4 regions of the Streptomyces aquilus genome follow, and region 3 is predicted to be linked to each of the others. Evidence: riboswitches for the same ligand, from Rfam matches in the RefSeq annotation. Region 3 holds a riboswitch; each other region holds the start of a gene.
The links. A riboswitch is a leader RNA that binds a small molecule or an ion and turns the genes downstream of it on or off. The one in region 3 is predicted to bind cyclic di-AMP.
Positions count from the first base shown of each region.

Region 1: it holds a riboswitch for cyclic di-AMP, as region 3 does, so the genes downstream of both, EJC51_RS23735 (M23 family metallopeptidase) here and EJC51_RS39540 (M23 family metallopeptidase) in region 3, are expected to answer to the same signal.
Region 2: it holds a riboswitch for cyclic di-AMP, as region 3 does, so the genes downstream of both, EJC51_RS35340 (M23 family metallopeptidase) here and EJC51_RS39540 (M23 family metallopeptidase) in region 3, are expected to answer to the same signal.
Region 4: it holds a riboswitch for cyclic di-AMP, as region 3 does, so the genes downstream of both, EJC51_RS28665 (transglycosylase SLT domain-containing protein) here and EJC51_RS39540 (M23 family metallopeptidase) in region 3, are expected to answer to the same signal.

Region 1 is NZ_CP034463.1:5,189,672-5,193,930, reverse strand. Features, by position in the region: gene EJC51_RS23750 (dihydrofolate reductase family protein) at 1-99, shown strand, start outside; gene EJC51_RS23745 (alginate lyase family protein) at 195-1,409, shown strand; tRNA gene EJC51_RS23740 (tRNA-Met) at 1,484-1,557, shown strand; cyclic di-AMP (ydaO/yuaA leader) riboswitch at 1,886-2,043, shown strand; gene EJC51_RS23735 (M23 family metallopeptidase) at 2,055-3,089, shown strand; gene EJC51_RS23730 (aldo/keto reductase) at 3,210-4,154, shown strand; gene EJC51_RS23725 (PrsW family intramembrane metalloprotease) at 4,161-4,259, opposite strand, start outside.
Region 2 is NZ_CP034463.1:7,660,907-7,665,165, reverse strand. Features, by position in the region: gene EJC51_RS35360 (bifunctional acetate--CoA ligase family protein/GNAT family N-acetyltransferase) at 1-75, opposite strand, end outside; gene EJC51_RS35350 (HPr family phosphocarrier protein) at 275-556, shown strand; gene EJC51_RS35345 (GntR family transcriptional regulator) at 704-1,399, opposite strand; gene EJC51_RS35340 (M23 family metallopeptidase) at 1,647-2,411, opposite strand; cyclic di-AMP (ydaO/yuaA leader) riboswitch at 2,424-2,587, opposite strand; gene EJC51_RS35335 (M16 family metallopeptidase) at 2,791-4,179, opposite strand; gene EJC51_RS35330 (M16 family metallopeptidase) at 4,176-4,259, opposite strand, start outside.
Region 3 is NZ_CP034463.1:8,650,279-8,654,537, reverse strand. Features, by position in the region: gene EJC51_RS39545 (exo-rhamnogalacturonan lyase family protein) at 1-820, opposite strand, end outside; gene EJC51_RS39540 (M23 family metallopeptidase) at 1,034-1,972, opposite strand; cyclic di-AMP (ydaO/yuaA leader) riboswitch at 1,975-2,145, opposite strand; gene EJC51_RS39535 (alpha-galactosidase) at 2,453-4,259, opposite strand, start outside.
Region 4 is NZ_CP034463.1:6,211,788-6,216,046, forward strand. Features, by position in the region: gene EJC51_RS48875 (hypothetical protein) at 1-513, opposite strand, end outside; gene EJC51_RS28660 (HAD family hydrolase) at 687-1,493, shown strand; gene EJC51_RS28665 (transglycosylase SLT domain-containing protein) at 1,585-2,031, opposite strand; cyclic di-AMP (ydaO/yuaA leader) riboswitch at 2,035-2,217, opposite strand; gene EJC51_RS28670 (CocE/NonD family hydrolase) at 2,440-4,259, opposite strand, start outside.

The DNA of each region.
Region 1 (4,259 bases), 3.5 Mb from region 3:
GACGGGAACGGGCTGCTGGTGGCGCACGGGGTCGACGTCGTCGTACTGCCGGAGTACGAGGAGCGGGCGAAGGCGCCGAACGAGCACCTGCTGTCGTAACGTCAGCCGGCCGCGACCACGGCGGCCGTGGCCTCGGCCGACCGATCGGACCAACAGATCCTGCGCCCCGGCAACCCCCGGTCCACGCTTCCCCTATGAGGCCCCGACTCACCGCCGCTCTCCTGCTGGCCCCGCTCCTCGCCACCGCCTGCGCGGGGACCGGCGCCGACACCCGCACCATGGCCCGCGCCCTCCCCCCGGACACCGCCTTCACCCACCCCGGCGTGCTCGTCAGCGAGGCGCAGCTGGAGGCCGTGAAGAAGAACGTCACCGCGGGCAAGCAGCCGTGGCTCAAGGCCTACCTCGACATGCGGGACAGCAAGTACGGGGCGTACAAGTACCGGCCCGAGCCGTACGCCAGCGTCGACTGCCCCGGTGGCGACCACGCCGACCGGCCCGCGCACGGCTGTGTCGAGGAGCGCGAGGACGCCATCGCCGCCTACACCCAGGCCCTGCTGTTCCGGATCACCGGCAAGCAGCAGCACGCCGTGAAGGCCAGGGAGATCATGGACGCCTGGTCGGCGACGATGCGGCGGCACACCGAGGAGGACGCCGGGTTGCAGACCGGGTGGGCCGGGTCGACGTGGGCGCGGGCCGCCGAGATCGTCCGGCACAGTCCCGGCGCGGGCTGGCCGGCGGACCGGGTCGCCCGGTTCGAGACCATGCTGCGCACGGCGTATCTGCCGACCGTCACCCGCAAGGTCCCCGACTACAACGGCAACTGGGACCTCGTGATGACCGACGCGGCCATCGGGATCGCCGTCTTCCTGGAGGACCGCAAGGCCTTCGAGCACGCCCTGGAACGGTTCCGCGAGCGCGTGCCCGCCTACTTCTACCTGGCGAAGGACGGCAAGCTGCCGCTCACGCCCAAGGGGTCGACCGTCAACACCCCGCAGAAGCTCACGACGTACTGGTTCGGGCAGCGGACGTACAAGGACGGCATGTCCCAGGAGACCTGCCGCAACTTCAAGCACGTCGGCTACTCCGTCGCCGCCACCGCCCACATCGCCGAGACCGCCTGGCACCAGGGCATCGACCTGTACGGCGAGGTGAAGGACCGGCTCAAGAGCGCCCTCGCCTTCCACGCCCGGTACCAGGCCGGGGAGTCCGCCCCCGTGTGGCTGTGCGGCGGCAAGGTGGACCGGAACATGGGGCCGGACCTGGAGGTCGCCCTCAACCACCTGGAGAACCGCCTCGGCATGGCCGTCCCGGCCGCCCACAAGCTCGCCGAGGAGACCCGCCCGGCCGGTACCGACAACCTCTTCGTCTCCTGGGAGACCCTGACCCACGCGGGCAATCCCGGCAGCTGAGAACCGCTCGTGAGCTGGGGCGACGTAAAGGTGGCGCGAGGGGTCCCGCGGATGGCGTATGCTGGTTTCACCGACGCGGGGTGGAGCAGCTCGGTAGCTCGCTGGGCTCATAACCCAGAGGTCGCAGGTTCAAATCCTGTCCCCGCTACTGAAGGCCCAGGGCCGGAATCCAGATCAATGGATTCCGGCCCTGAGTCGTTGTCCGGGCCCTTTCCGGCCGTCGGAGACATGGGCGATGTCACGGCCGGTGATCAGGCGAGCGCCCTCCGCATAACAACTGACATACCGTCAATACCTGTGAGTCTCCTGTGGGTCTCCGGGGGCGGGGTCAACTCGCCCGTTTTTCACCGGCCATGACCCCTACGTCCTGCCGAAAAAGGTTAATGATCAAGCAGAACAGCTTGGAATCCGTACCCCGGGTCTATTAACGTTCGATAACGCAGCGCGGTCGTCCCAGCCGTCACAAGAGTCGGCTCCGTGCGCACGCGCCGAATCCCGCAAGGGAACCGGGGAACCACCAACTTGGGGTGAATCACGCGGAAGTCGCCGTGGCAGCACGGCGGTTATACGCGCGTAGGAGACCTTCCTGCTCCGAACCCGTCAGCTAACCCGGTAGGCGAGAAGGAAGGAAAGGAGCACGCCCACGTGGCGTCAAACCGGCCTGCCCCCGAGGCCCCGTACGTGCCGAGCCAGCGCAGCACCGATGCCTTCGGCTACGGCAGCTACCACCACGACGAGGGCCCGCAGGACGTCTGGAATCCCACCGAGGACTCCCTCCGCCCGCCGCGTGGCAAGCACCGGGTGGCCAAGCAGCGCGGCGGGGGACTCGCCCGCAGCTCCACGGTCCTGGGCGTCGGTGTCATAGCCGCCGTCGGCGCGGGCGGCATGGCCAGCGCCAACACCGGCAAGCCGCCGGTCTCCATCTCGATCCCCGACCTGCCCAACGTGGGCGGCGTCTTCGGCGGTGACGACGAGGCCCCCAAGGGTTCCGCCACCGCCCTCAGCAGCCTGGCCACCAGCGCCACGCGGACCGCCGAGAGCGGCTCGGACGCCGGTGAGGCGCTGCGCAACCGGATCATGGCGCAGGCCGAGAGCCAGCAGAACCAGGTCGACAACAAGGCGCAGCTGGCCGCCGAGGCCGAGGTCGCCACGCAGACCGCGAAGGCCGAGGCCGCCGCGCTCAAGCAGGCCGCCGACGACGCCGCCGCGGCGAAGAAGGCCGCCGAGGAGAAGGCCGCGAAGGAGGCCGAGGCCAAGCGCCTCGCCGAGCTCGCCAAGCAGTTCACGCTGCCGACCTCCTCGTACACGATCACCTCGACCTTCGGTCAGGCCGGCTCGCTGTGGTCCTCCGGCTACCACACCGGGCTCGACTTCGCGGCCCCCACGGGCACGCTGATCAAGGCGATCCACAGCGGCACCATCACGGAGGCCGGCTGGGCCGGCTCCTACGGCTACCGCACGATCCTCACCCTCGACGACGGCACCGAGCTGTGGTTCTGCCACCAGTCCTCGATCAGCGTCAGCGTCGGCCAGAAGGTCAGCACCGGCGACGTCATCGGACGCGTCGGCGCGACCGGCAACGTGACCGGCGCCCACCTGCACCTGGAGGTCCACCCGGGCGGTGCGGACACCGGCATCGACCCGATGGCGTGGCTGCGGAGCAAGGGCCTGAACCCCTGACCTCTCAGAGGCGCGCCTCTCTCTGAACCCCGGCGGTCCTGACGCTCACCCCCCGACGTCAGGGCTGCCGGTCCGCTGTGTACGGAATACCGGCTTCCGGCGCAGGTGTTGATCCCGTACATGACTTCTCTTCGCAAGCTGGGCACGTCCGATCTCGAGGTCTTCCCGCTCTCCCTGGGCGGCAACGTCTTCGGCTGGACCGCCGACGAGGCGCAGTCCTTCGCCGTCCTCGACGCCTACGCCGCCGCGGGCGGCAACTTCCTCGACACCGCCGACTCCTACTCGAACTGGGTGGAGGGGAACTCGGGCGGCGAGTCCGAGACCATCATCGGCAAGTGGACCAAGGCGCGCGGCAACCGCGACGACGTCGTGATCGCCACGAAGGTCAGCCAGCACCCGGAGTTCCAGGGCCTGCGGGCCGCCAACATCAAGGCCGCCGCGGACGCCTCCCTGCGCCGCCTGGGCACCGACCACATCGACCTCTACTACACCCACTTCGACAAGCCCGAGGTGCCGGTCGAGGAGATCATCGGCGCGCTGGACGAGCTGGTGACGGCGGGCAAGGTGCGGCACATCGCCGCGTCCAACATCTCGGCCGAGCGGCTGGAGAAGTCGCTGGCCTTCTCCGAGCGCGAGGGCCTGGCCCGGTACGTGGCGCTCCAGCCGCACTACAACCTGGTCTCGCGCGAGACGTACGAGGGCGAGCTCCAGGACCTGGCGGAGCGCACCGGCCTCGCCGCCGTCCCCTACTTCGCGCTCGCCTCCGGGTTCCTCACCGGCAAGTACCGCGACGGCGAGGTGGTGGAGGGCGCCCGGGCCGCCGGAGCCGGCAAGCACCTGGAGACCGAGCGGGGCCGCAAGGTCCTCGCCGCCCTCGACGACGTCGCCGAGGCCCACCGCGTGCCGGTCGCCACGATCGCCCTGGCCTGGCTCGCCGCCCAGCCGACGGTGACGGCCCCGATCGCCTCGGCGCGGGTGGTGGACCAGCTGCCGGCGCTGCTCAAGGTCGCGGAGGTGACCCTCACGGAGGCCGAGGTGGAGCGGCTGACGGAGGCGTCCGCGTAGCTTTCGTCAGGTCTGGTAGGGGTTGTACGCGGGGTACGGCGCCGACTGCTGGCCGTACCCGTACACCCCGTACATCGGCCACGGTGCCGCCACCACCGGGACCGG
Region 2 (4,259 bases), 990 kb from region 3:
GGTGCCGCCGTCGCGCAGCACCACGTCGGCTTCCCAGTGGGCGGGGTACTCGTGCCGGTCCGACGAGGTCTGCATGGGCCCCAGAGTACGGCTCGCGTACGACAACGGCGCGAGGCAGTCTGTGGAGAGCGCAACAGGATCGCAAGAGGACGGAAGCCGGACCGAGGCCGCGGTCCGACGACTCACCCCGGACGGGACGTACGACCCGATCCGGAGACACTTCACGTGTGGGAAACTGGTCTAGACAACCCTGAACACCGAAGGGCAGCATCACATGGCTGAGCGCCGCGTCAACGTCGGCTGGGCCGAGGGCCTCCACGCCCGCCCCGCTTCCATCTTCGTCCGGGCCACCACGGCCTCCGGTATCCCCGTGACGATCGCCAAGGCCGACGGCAACCCCGTCAACGCGGCCTCCATGCTGGCGGTCCTGGGCCTCGGCGCCCAGGGCGGCGAGGAGATCGTCCTCGCGTCGGACGCCGAGGGTGCGGACGCCGCCCTCGACCGTCTGGCGAAGCTGGTCTCCGAGGGGCTCGAGGAGCTTCCCGAGACCGTCTGATTTATCGGGCCGTATCGGGTCCGGCTGAATCACGGCACCGCTGAAGGGCTCGTCCGAGTTTATCGGGCGGGCCCTTTCGAATTCCCTCTCGCGGGCAGCAGAAATACTTCCCCGCGAATTACTGCTTCTTTGTATACGGCCCTCGTGTTAATGCCGCAGGCTCGGCATGTTTACGGGATGTTGCGAGTTCCTCACACGTTCGGGCCGATCTCCCGCGGCGCGGAATCGAAGGCGGTGCGCCGCGGTCGAGCGCTCGGTGTGCAGCGCGGTGACCGCACGCGCGCGTTCCGCGTCCCCGCGTGCCACGGCGTCGACGATCGCGCCGTGCTCCGCCCAGGACTCCACGGGGTTGGCGGGCGCCTCCACGGTGTACATCCAGGAGATCTTGTGGCGCAGCTGGGTCAGCATCGAGGTCAGGGCGGGGCTGCCGGAGGCCTGGGCGAGCGTCTCGTGGAACCAGCCGCCCAGGGAGCGCAGATCCTCGCTGTTGCCGCGCCTGGCCCGCTCCTGGCCCAGCCTGACCAGGCCACGCAGGACCTTCAGGTGCGCCTCGGTGCGCCGCTGGGCGGCCCGGGAGGCGCCGAGCGGCTCCAGGAGCATCCGCATCTCCAGCAGGTCGGCGGCCTCCTGCTCGGTCGGTTCGGCCACGCACGCGCCCGCGTGCCGCCGCGTCACCACGAAGCCCTCGGCCTCCAGCGTGCGCAGGGCCTCCCGGACGGGGACGCGGGAGACGCCGTAGCGGCGGGCGAGGAGTTCCTCGGTGAGGCGGCTGCCGCGCTCGTGGACACCGGAGACGATGTCGTCCCTGATCGCGGTGCATACCGAGTGCGCCGGAATACGCATGACCGACCTCCGCTTTAATCCCCGTGAAACGTCGACGATTGACGTGTGTTCAGTGACTCTATTGCAAGGAACGGGAATTTCCGATGGCGGACCGGAATCCATGGATATTTTTTGGACAGCGGGGTGCCGAAAACGGCGAAACCCCGGCTCGGTGAGCCGGGGTTCCGGGAGATCTTGCGGTCCGCCGTCGGACGGTCACACCGCGCTTCAGACGTTCACGCCGAGCCTCGGACGTTCACGCCGCGCTTCAGACGTTCACGCCGTGCGAGCGCAGGTAGGCGACGGGGTCGATGTCCGAGCCGTACTCCGGAGTCGTCCGGGCCTCGAAGTGCAGGTGCGGGCCGGTGACGTTGCCGGTCGCGCCGGACAGGCCGATCTGCTGGCCCGGGGTGACCGTCTGGCCGACCGAGACACCGATGGACGACAGGTGACCGTACTGGGTGTACGTGCCGTCGTTCATCTTGATCACGATGTTGTTGCCGTACGACCCGCCCCAACCGGCCTCGACGACCGTGCCGGAGCCGACCGCGTGGACGGAGGTGCCGCTGGCGGCGTGGAAGTCAACGCCGGTGTGGCTGCCGGAGGACCAGACGGCGCCGCCGGCCTTGTAGCCGGTGGAGATGTACGAGCCCGAGATCGGGGCGACATAGGTGTTGAGGCGCTTGCGCTCGGCGGCGGCGCGGGCGGCGCGCTCCTTGGCCTCGCGCTCCTTCTTGGCCTGGGCGGCGGCCTTCTTGCGGGCCAGCTCCTCGGCCTTCTTCTGAGCGGCCTCCTCGGCGGCCTGCTCCTGGGCGGCGGCCTGGGCGTCGATCTGGTCGGCGACCGAGTCGCCGATGGTGACGACCGGGATGAGTCCGGTCTGCTCGACCGCGGGCTCCGCGGCGAGGGCCGGGGCGGCGAGGGTGCCGATGACGCCGGTGGTGGTGAGGGCCGCGACCCCCGCCGCGCGGGCGGTGCTGCGCTTCATCCGGCTCGGGGCACGATGCTTCCCGGTGGGGCGCGTGAACGCCATGTGGAGGCTGATCCTTTCCTTCCCTCTCGCCTACCGGGTTAGCTGACGGGTTCGGAGCAGGAAGGTCTCCTACGGACCCCCTCGCTTCACGCGCGGGCGTCCGATTCACCCCAGGGACTGCATGGGTCCCCGGCTCCCCTGGCTCGCGCCGTACGGGGACTCGGCGATGACTGTCCGGTGCCGCGGGCGCGGCGCACTGCCTGACGGACAGCCCGGACGACGCTAAGCGGGGCGACTTTCAATCCCCAAACGGATCAGGCAATTTGTAGCGCATCCCACAGGGCAAACAGCCAACCAGCCTTCAATTCATTCCTTATTCGGACATTAAGGGGCCCTGGTGACGCTTCAGTCACCAGGGCCCCTTCACGCGCGCGTGCCTCTACTCGGCCGTCACCACGGTCACTTCACCGATACCGAGGGCCTCCACGGGCTCCTTGATGGCGGCCGCGTCGCCGACCAGGATCGTCACCAGGCGGTCCACCGGGAAGGCGTTGACGGCCGCCGCGGTGGCCTCGACGGTGCCGGTCGCGGCGAGCTGCCGGTACAGCGTGGCCTGGTAGTCGTCGGGCAGGTACTGCTCGACCTGGTCGGCCAGCGTGCTCGCCACGGCCGCCGCGGTCTCGTACTTGAGCGGGGCGACGCCGACGAGGTTCTGCACGGCGACGTCGCGCTCGGCGTCGGTGAGCCCCTCCGCGGCGAGGGTGCGCAGCACCGTCCACAGGTCGTCCAGCGCCGGACCGGTGTTGGGGGTGTCCACGGAGCCGCTGATGGCGAGCATCGCGGCACCGGTGCCGTCCGGGGCGGACCGGAGGACCTGCCCGAACGCCCGTACGCCGTAGGTGTAGCCCTTCTCCTCGCGCAGGACGCGGTCCAGACGGGAGGTGAGGGTGCCGCCGAGGCAGTACGTGCCGAGCACCTGCGCGGGCCACACGCGGTCGTGCCGGTCGGCGCCGATACGGCCGATCAGCAGCTGCGTCTGGACGGCGCCGGGGCGGTCCACGATGACGACCCGGCCGGTGTCGTCGGCGGTGATGGCGGGCACCGGGCGCGGCTCGGCCGCGGAGCCGGTCCAGGAGCCGAGGGTGTCGCCGAGCAGCCCGTCCAGGTCGACGTCGGTGAGGTCGCCGACGACCACGACGGTGCCGGTGGCCGGGCGGACGTGCTTCTCGTAGAAGGTGCGTACGGCGGCCGAGTCGATGTTCCGCACGGTCTCCTCGGTGCCCTGGCGGGGGCGCGACATGCGCAGGTCCGCCGGGAACAGCGTCCGGGAGAGCTCCTTGGCGGCCCGGCGCGAGGGGTTGGCCAGCTCGTGCGGGATCTCGTCGAGGCGGTTGGTGACGAGGCGCTCGACCTCGTCGTCCGCGAACGCGGGCGCCCTGAGGGCGTCGGCGAGCAGCCCGAGCGCCTTGGGCAGCCGGGAGACGGGGACTTCGAGGCTCAGACGGACGCCGGGGTGGTCGGCGTGCGCGTCGAGGGTGGCGCCGCAGCGCTCCAGCTCGGCGGCGAACTCCTCGGCGGAGTGCTTGTCGGTGCCCTCGGAGAACGCGCGCGCCATGATCGTGGCGACGCCGTCCAGGCCCGCCGGTTCGGCGTCCAGGGGGGCGTCGAGGAGGACCTCGACGGCGACGACCTGCTGGCCGGGGCGGTGGCAGCGCAGCACGGTGAGGCCGTTGTGCAGCGTCCCGCGCGTGGGGGCCGGGAACGCCCAGGGCTTGGCCTCGCCCGCCTGGGGCTGGGGGTGGAATTCCATCGTGGCGAGCTCGGTCACTTGGCCGCCTCCTCGTTCTTGTCGCCGGCTTCGACGGTGGCTTCGGCCTCGGGGTCCTCGGGCGGGTCCGCGTCCTCGGC
Region 3 (4,259 bases):
GCCGGTCGCTCAGCGGCACGGTGAAGCGGACGCCCAGACCGCGCAGGAAGTCCCCCTGATCCGAGCCCGGCGTCTGCTCGCCGTCCCAGACGAAGGTGTGCACCAGACGGAAGGAGTCGGCACCGGCGAAGAAGGAGAAGCGCAGGGTGTACGGCAGCCAGGCCCGCCCGCCGTCGCGGTGCCGGCCCTCGACGCGGACGACGGCCCGGACCGGACCGTCCTGCTCCACCTCGACCTTCTCGACCCGGCCGGCGAAGTGCGAGAGGTCCGCGCCCTCCCGCACCGACTCCTGCCGCAGGGCGACCAGCTTGCCGTTCCGGGCGATCTCGGCCGACCCGCGCCGCACACTCCGTACGACGGTGTCGGAGCCCTTGGCGCCGAACACGGCGGTGATGACGCCGGTCGACACCTCGACGCGGCCCGCGGACCGGGTGACCGTGACCTGCTGCTCCGGCGCGGCCGGAGTGCCCGCCGCGAGCTTGTAGGCGGAGGCCTTCGGCGCGCCGGGTGCGAGGGCGTGCGCCGTCCACTTCACCGAGCCGTCAGGCCAGTAGCCGGTGACCCAGCTCTGGACGGGGACGTCGTCGCCCGCGGCGGTCGTCAGCCGGAAGGACTGCTCCGGCCGGTACGCCCCGCGCGCCCACGGCACGCCCCAGGTGGCACCGGCGTGGACGTCGGGCGCCGAGCCCTCCAGCCAGTGCAGTTCGGTGTCGTCGGCGTCCGCCGCGGCGGCGGTGCGGGACAGTGCCCAGGAGAACTGGGCCGCGGCGGCCGCGGCTGCGGCGCCCTTGATGACGGTGCGTCGGTCGACGCCGGGCACGGGGACCTCCGGATGCGGGTGCGGATGCCATGACGGTCAGAAAGCGCTTGCATCGCTTCGGAGATCACTGTGGTCCCACCCTCGCCTCCCTGTCGACGCTTTGGGCAGCCGCGCCACAAGACCGCAATGAACCGATCATGAAACGGCAAGACCCGACACCGAAGGCCGGACCCGGGGATCGGGATCCGGCCTTCGGTGGCATCGGGGGGAGCGTCAGCCGACGGCGACGCCCTTCGAACGGAGGTACCCGACCGGGTCGATGTCCGAGCCGTAGTCCGGCGTCGTCCGGATCTCGAAGTGGAGGTGCGGACCCGTCACGTTGCCGGTGGCACCGGAGAGGCCGACCTGCTGCCCCTCGGTGACGGTCTGGCCGGCCGAGACCGAGAGCGCGGACAGGTGGGCGTACTGCGCGTAGTAGCCGTCGGCGAGCCGGATGACGACCTGGTTGCCGTACGCGCCGCCCCAGCCGGCGGAGACGACGGTGCCCGCGCCCACGGCCTTCAGCGAGGTGCCGGTCGGGACGACGAAGTCGACGCCCGTGTGGTAGCCGCTGGACCACATGCTGCCGGCCACGTGGTAGCCCGTGCCGACGGTGGCGCCGGAGACGGGCAGGGTGAAGCCGCTGGAGCTGCCGGTGCCGGCGGACTCGCTGCTCTGGGTGGCGGTCGTCGCGTTCGAGGAGGACGAGGACTTCTCGGTGCTCGTGGACTTCTCGGAGCCGGCGGACCTGTCCGTGCTCGCCGCCGCCTTCTTGCCCAGCGTGAGCTTCAGGCCGGGGTGGATGAGCGAGGGGTCGGAACCGACGGCCTCACGGTTGTCCGAGTACAGCTTCTTCCAGCCGCCGGTGACGTTCTGCTCGTCGGCGATCTTCGAGAGGTAGTCACCGGCCTTCACCGAATAGGTGCGCACGGTCGCGGTGTTCGCGGCGCCCTTCTTCTGCGTGGCCTTCTCGGTGGCCGTCTTCGCGGCGACCGGAACGGACCGGACGGCCTTTTCCGAAACCGACTGCGCCACGGACTGACCGGTGGCCGCGTGGGCGCCTGCGGCCCCCATCAGAGGCAGGGCGAGTGCGGCGCCACCGGTTCCGGCGACGGCGATCGAGCGGGTGAGGCGCTGGGACTTCGGACGGCGGTGCTTACCCTTCGCGGGCATGGCGAATTCCTCTCCGGCGCCTGCGAGGTGAGCTGTCGGGTGCGGACTGGAGATGTCCGGACGCACCGAGGTGCGACTTAACCCCAAGCCTGTTCCGGAAGACCGGTCCAGGCGGTTGTACCTGTGGGTCCCCCGCTCCTGCCGTTCACGGGTGAGTTGTGCGGATTCCGGTCGGCGGCAGGATTGGGCGTCCGTCCGGATTGGTGGCGAACGTAAGCGAGGAAGACGCAAAGGGACAAGTAAGAGGTTCCAGGGTGATTGCGTTCCTCTTGATCCGCCGCGAAATTCACGGTCACCCTCCGTGTTTTGGCGGGCCTTCCCGGAACGCAATCACCCAGCTTTTGACAGCGAATTACGTGAACATGACGAACGACTCAGGGTCACCGATATGACGCTGCTCACGTGCCGTTCGCACAGCTTCCCTTATTCCAGAGCGAGTTGGAATGAAGGCTACGGAAGCCACCAATTCGGACAGAAAGCTCAGATGCGACGCAGCCGTAGAACTGCCGCATCCAGATCGCCCCGCAATCCCACCCGCAGCCCGTGATGCAGCAATACGGCACCTCTGTGAATTTCGCCCGTTTCACGGCATTCATACGACGCCTTCGGGTCGAGCCCGCGCAGCCGCAGCGCCGGAACGGGTTCGCCGTACCGCTGCGACTGGAGCCAGGCCAGGACGACGGTCTCGTCCCCGAGGACGTACTGCACGGCGCTCAGGCCGTCGCCCTGCGGCGCCCGGAGCCGGTACTGGTCGCCGCGCTGCACGAGCGGCCGGATGTCCTTGTAGAGCTCCACCCACTCGCGGGCCTCGGCGAGCTCCTCCTCGCTCCACCGGGTGAGGTCGCCGCCGACACCGAGCACCCCTGCCATGGCGCTGACGAAGCGGAAGCGCAGCGAGCTGACCCGGCCGTTGAGCATGGCGTTCGGACTGTCGGTGACCCAGGCCGCCATCACGCGCGCGGGGTGGATCTGACTGAAGCCGTGCTGGATGGCGAGCCGGTCGAGCGGGTCGGTGTTGTCGGAGGTCCACACCTGGTCCGTACGGCCCAGGACGCCGAGGTCGATGCGGCCGCCGCCGCCCGAGCAGGACTCGAAGGCGACGCCGGGGTGGGCGGCCCGCAGCCGGTCCAACAGGGCATAGAAGGCGTGCACATGGTCGACCCAGAGCCGCTGCGGATAGGCGTCGCCGGGCCAGCCCGCGTCGGTGAAGCAGCGGTTGAAGTCCCACTTCACGTAGTCGATCGGGGCGCTGGACAGCAGGGCGTCGAGCTGCCCCCACAGGTACTCCTGGACGTCCTCGCGCGCGAGATTGAGGACGAGCTGATTGCGCAGCTCCGTCCGCTTTCGTCCCGGCTGGAACTGCACCCAGTCGGGGTGTGCCCGGTACAGGTCGCTGTCCGGGTTGACCATCTCGGGCTCGACCCAGATGCCGAACTGCATCCCGAGCCCGTGCACGTAGTCGGCGAGGGGCTTCAGGCCGCCCGGGAAGCGGTCGCGGTTGACCGTCCAGTCGCCGAGTCCGGCGCGGTCGCTGGTGCGGGCGCCGAACCAGCCGTCGTCCACGACGAACAGCTCGACGCCGATGGCCGCGGCCCGCCGCGCGAGGTTCCCCTGCTGCTCCTCGGAGATGTCGAACTCGGTGGCCTCCCAGGAGTTGAACAGCACCGGACGGTCCTGCTCGGCGTCCGGGACGACGTACGTCCGCTGGTAGGCGTGCCACGCGCGGCTGGCGCCGCCGAAGCCGCCGTCGCTCCACAGCCCCGCGAAGACGGGGGTCGTGAACGACTCACCCGCCGCCAGCCTCAGCAGCCCCGACTCGTCGTACCCGGCACCGCCGGTGATCTGCACGCGCGCGTCGGGGAGTTGGGCCACCGCGATCCGCCAGGAGCCCGACCAGCCGAGCGCGCAGGCGTAGACCTCGCCGCGCTCCTCACCGGCGTCGGTGTCGAGGGCGACCCAGGGCAGGTGCTGGTGGCTGGTGTGGCCGCGGCGGCTGCCGATGACCTTCTCACCGTAGGTGAGGGGGGCGCGCACGAGCCGGGACTCGGCGGCCCAGCGGCCGTGCAGCTGGGAGAGCCGCCAGTCCTCGCGGTCGGGCAGCGTCCAGGTGGCGGAGTCGGCGCGCAGCAGCTCCAGGGCGTCGTCGCCCTGGTTCTCCAGGGTGGTCCAGCGCTCCACCACGTCGCCGCGCATCCGGTAGTGCAGCGTGACGAGGAGACCGCCGTCCCGGAACCGCAGCCTCAGCTCGTCGGCGTCGGCGTCGGTCTCGTACGCCTCGAAGCTCCAC
Region 4 (4,259 bases), 2.4 Mb from region 3:
GCACTCCATGTCGAAGACGACGACCGGCAGCGGGCGGCCGAGGGTCTTCTCGATCACGCCGTCGGCGTGGAGGTGGCGGGCGAGGTCGATGACGGCGTCGTGGAAGTGCCGGCGGAGGAGGTCGGTGCGGGCGCTCAGGTCGTCGTCGTCCAGGACCCGGTCGAGGTCGAACTCGCCGTCGTACCAGGCGCCGAGCCGCTTGACCTCCTCCTCGTACACCCGGCTGCCGACCGGGTCCTCGGGGATGTTGCCGAGCATCTCGAAGCCGTCGAGGAGCCAGTAGGCGTAGTTCCAGCGGACCTCGCCCTCGTCACCCGGGTACCTCTCGCGCTCGTACTGGCTCTCGGTGTTGTAGCCGATGGCCACGTACGGGTGGCGGTCGTCGCCGTCGATGCGCCAGATGCGGAAGGACAGAGCGTAGATCTCGGGCCTGAGCTGCTCGGGGAAGCGTTCGAGGATGCCGACCGCGGCGGTCCGCAGATGGTTCAGGAAGGTCTCCGGGTGATCGGTCATCTCGCGAGCATCTCACCCACCGACCGACGCAACCGGTGGTGTGCGGGCTCCCCTCCGACTCTCAACCGGAGCCGCCGTCAACTCCCAACCGGAGTCGCCGTCGACGGATGTGAAAGCTGCGGCCGTCCGGTTCGCGTCGAGTCGCCGGGGGATTCCATCCGTATTCTCTGATCATGGCCGCACCCACCGCATATTCACTCGTCGCCACTGACCTGGACGGGACCCTCCTCCGGGGCGACGACACGCTCTCCGACCGGTCGCTCGCCGCACTCGCGCGGGTGACGTCGGCCGGGGCCCGGCATCTGGTGGTGACCGGCCGACCGGCCCCGAGAGTGCGGCCGCTCCTCGACGACCTCGGCAGCACCGGACTCGCGGTGTGCGGGCAGGGCGCGCAGGTCTACGACGCCGGCGTGGACCGTCTGCTGTGGTCGGTCACCCTGGACCGGGAGTTGGCCGAGACCGCGCTCGGCAAGATCGAGGCCGAGGTGGGGCAGGTGTACGCGGCCGTGGACCAGGACGGGGTCGACGGGCTCACGCTCATCGAGCCGGGGTATCTGATGCCGCACCCGACGCTGCCCGCCGTGCGGGTGGGCCGCCGCGACGACCTGTGGTGCGAGCCGATCAGCAAGGTGCTGCTGCGCCACCCGGCCCTGACCGACGACGAGTTGGCGGCGACCGCGCGCGGAGTCGTCGGTTCCCTCGCCACGGTGACGATGTCGGGCCCCGGCACCGTCGAACTCCAGCCATGCGGCATCACCAAGGCGACGGGCCTCGCGCTGGCCGCCGAGTACCTCGGCCTGGGCCCGCGGGACACCCTCGCCTTCGGCGACATGCCCAACGACATCCCCATGTTCGACTGGGCGGCCCACGGCGTCGCGATGGCCAACGCCCACCCCGAACTCAAGGCCGTGGCCGACGAGGTGACCTTGTCGAACGAGGACGACGGCATCGCCGTCGTCCTCGAAAGACTCTTCCACTAGGCCCCTGCGGAAGGCTCTTCAACCAGCCCTCGGCGAAAGGCTGTTCAAGCAGTCCCCGACGAGAGACTGTTCAATCAGCCCTCGGCAGACCTCAGTACGCGCCGTACACGTTGTCGATCGAGCCGTACACCGCGGCCGCGTAGTTGCAGGCCGCGGTGATGTTCGCGACCGGGTCGTAGGAGTCCCACGACGTGCCGGCCACGTGGTACGCGTTGAACGTCGGGTCGATCACCTGGAGCAGGCCCTTGGAGGGCGTGCCCGCGGCGGCGTTGGAGTCCCAGTTGTTGATGGCGTAGGGGTTGCCCGAGGACTCGCGGATGACGTTGCGGTAGATGCCGTCGTAGGTGCCGGGAATGCCGTTCTGCGCCATGACCTGGAGCGAGGCGCGGATCCAGCCGTCGAGGGTGTCGGAGTAGCCGAGCGAGGTGGCGGTGACCGTGGTCGTGGTGGCCGCGGACGCGGTGGTCGCGCCGACGACGGGGAAGGCGAGTGCGGCGACGGCGGCACCGGTGACGGCGAGCTTGCGGGACAGACGCATGACGAAGTTCCTCTCCGGCGCCTGCGAGGTGAGCTGTCGGGTTCGGGCGGGAGCTGCCCGGCCATGCCGAAGAAGGCATGACTTCACCCCAAGCCGTACCGGCGCGTCCGAAGACGTCCGGCCCGGCGACTTACCTGGGTCCCCCGCTCCTGCCGTGAAGTTCTCTGGGTGAGGTGAGCGGTCTACGGGCGGCGGCAGGATTCGGCGTCCGCCCGGGCCCGGAACGTATGCGACTGCACATGTCCGAAACAAGTACCGGATTCACAGATCGCACCTGTTGACCTTGGTGTCCGGCTTGCGCGCCCCGGAATTCCGGGGTTTTCGGACAGGGTGAGGGCAGGGTGAAGTGAGCCAACTCACCGCGGAGAACGAGAACGGCAAATCGGGCAATCAACCCTCAACTGGCGGTTAACCGGCGGTCCGTGGAATCCGCTTCTCCCAGGTCCGGTGGAAGACCACCTCACCGCTCTCGGTGCAGATCACCTCGTTGGACGTCAGGAACTCGGTCGCCGCACAGGTGATCTCCGAGCGGGTGCGGACGGTGGTGTCCCAGCCCAGCTCCGGCCGGTGCAGCCGGATCGACCAGTCCGAACGGGCGCGGGCCGACAGCGGGTCCGCCTCCTGGATCGTGTACGTCTCCAGCGCGTCCTCGGTGAACTCCAGGCCGTCGGGGTAGAAGCGGGTGCCGCCGTAGCGCGGGTCGACCTCCAGCCGCCACTCGCCCTTGGCGACATCCCGCACGACCAGCCGCTCGGGGCGGGGCTCGTCGAGGGTGGCCGGGTAGTTCACGCCCAGGGGTTCCGACTGCTCGGGCTCGCCGAAGCCGATGCCGGTGTCCGAGTCCACGTCATGTGTCCTGACCGGCAGTTCGAGGAAGCTGCCCGCCGGGTCCAGTGTGAAGCCGGCGTCGGACTCGGGCTGCGGCCAGATCCACGGCCAGTACGCGGAGGAGACCGCGAGCCGGATGCGGTGCCCGGGCGGGAAGACATGCCCGATGCCGTTCAGCTCGAAGACGACCTCCCCGCTCGCCCCCGGCTCCCACGGCACCGCCCGGTCCCGCCCGTGCCGCGCCGACAGGTTCAGCACGCCCCGGGTGACCAGCGTCGACGACCCGTCCGGCGCCACATCGCACAACCGTGCGATCACCTGCCCGCGCGGCACCTCGCACGTCACCCGCAACCGCACCCGGGGCCGCCCCAGCACCCACGTCTCCTCACCCACCGCGAACTCGAAGCAGGCCGACCGGGCGTCCTCCTCCCGCTGGTCCGGCGGCAGGTCGGCGTCGTTCCCGAACGGGAAGAAACGCCCGGCGTCCACGCCCGTGTGCTGCGGGGAGCGGACGAGGACAGGGGCGCCCTGGAGGCCGTACGAGACCGTCGTGACGTGCGGGGAGGGCCAGGCCGGCTCGCCGACCCAGCGGCCCGGGAGCGTGTCGTAGACCGTGGCGGGGCGGTGGGAGTCGCTGACCCAGGACCGCAGCAGGGGTTCCCGCAGGACGCCGGTGTCGACGCCCTTGAGGTGCTGGTCCCACCAGCGCAGGGTCTCCTGGAGGAAGCCGATCGCCGGGCCCGGCGGCAGCCCGCGGTCGGGGTACTGGTGGGACCAGGGGCCGATCAGCCCGCGGACCCGGTCCGGCGGCAGGTGCTCGACCAGCCTGAGCACCGTGTCGCGGTAAGGGTCGTGCCAGCCGCCCACCGCCAGGACCGCCGCGTCGATCGCGCCGTAGTCCTCGCAGACACTGCCGTGCCGCCAGTAGGCGTCCCTGGTCTGGTGGTCCAGCCACGTGTGGATGAACGGATCGACGTGCTCCAGGCGCTTGAGCCACATGTCCCGCCAGGCCAGGCCCGCGTACCGCGGGTCCGGCGGCCGGGAGACGAAGGCCAGCATGGTCGCGGCCCAGGCGTGCATGTCGACGGCGAGGACGGAACCTCCCATGTAGTGCACGTCGTTGTCATAGCGGTCGTCCGTGGAGCAGACCGTGACGACCGCCTTGAGCGGCTCGGGTGCGAGGGCCGCGATCTGGAGGGAGTTGAAGCCGCCCCAGGAGATGCCGAACATGCCGACCTTGCCGTCGCACCAGGGCTGCGCCGCCAGCCAGTTGACCACCTCGACCCCGTCGGCCAGCTCCGTCGCCGAGTACTCGTCCGTCGGCAGACCGCCGCTGTTGCCGTGCCCGCGGACGTCGACGCGCACGGAGGCGTAGCCGTGGCCCGCGTACCAGGGATGGC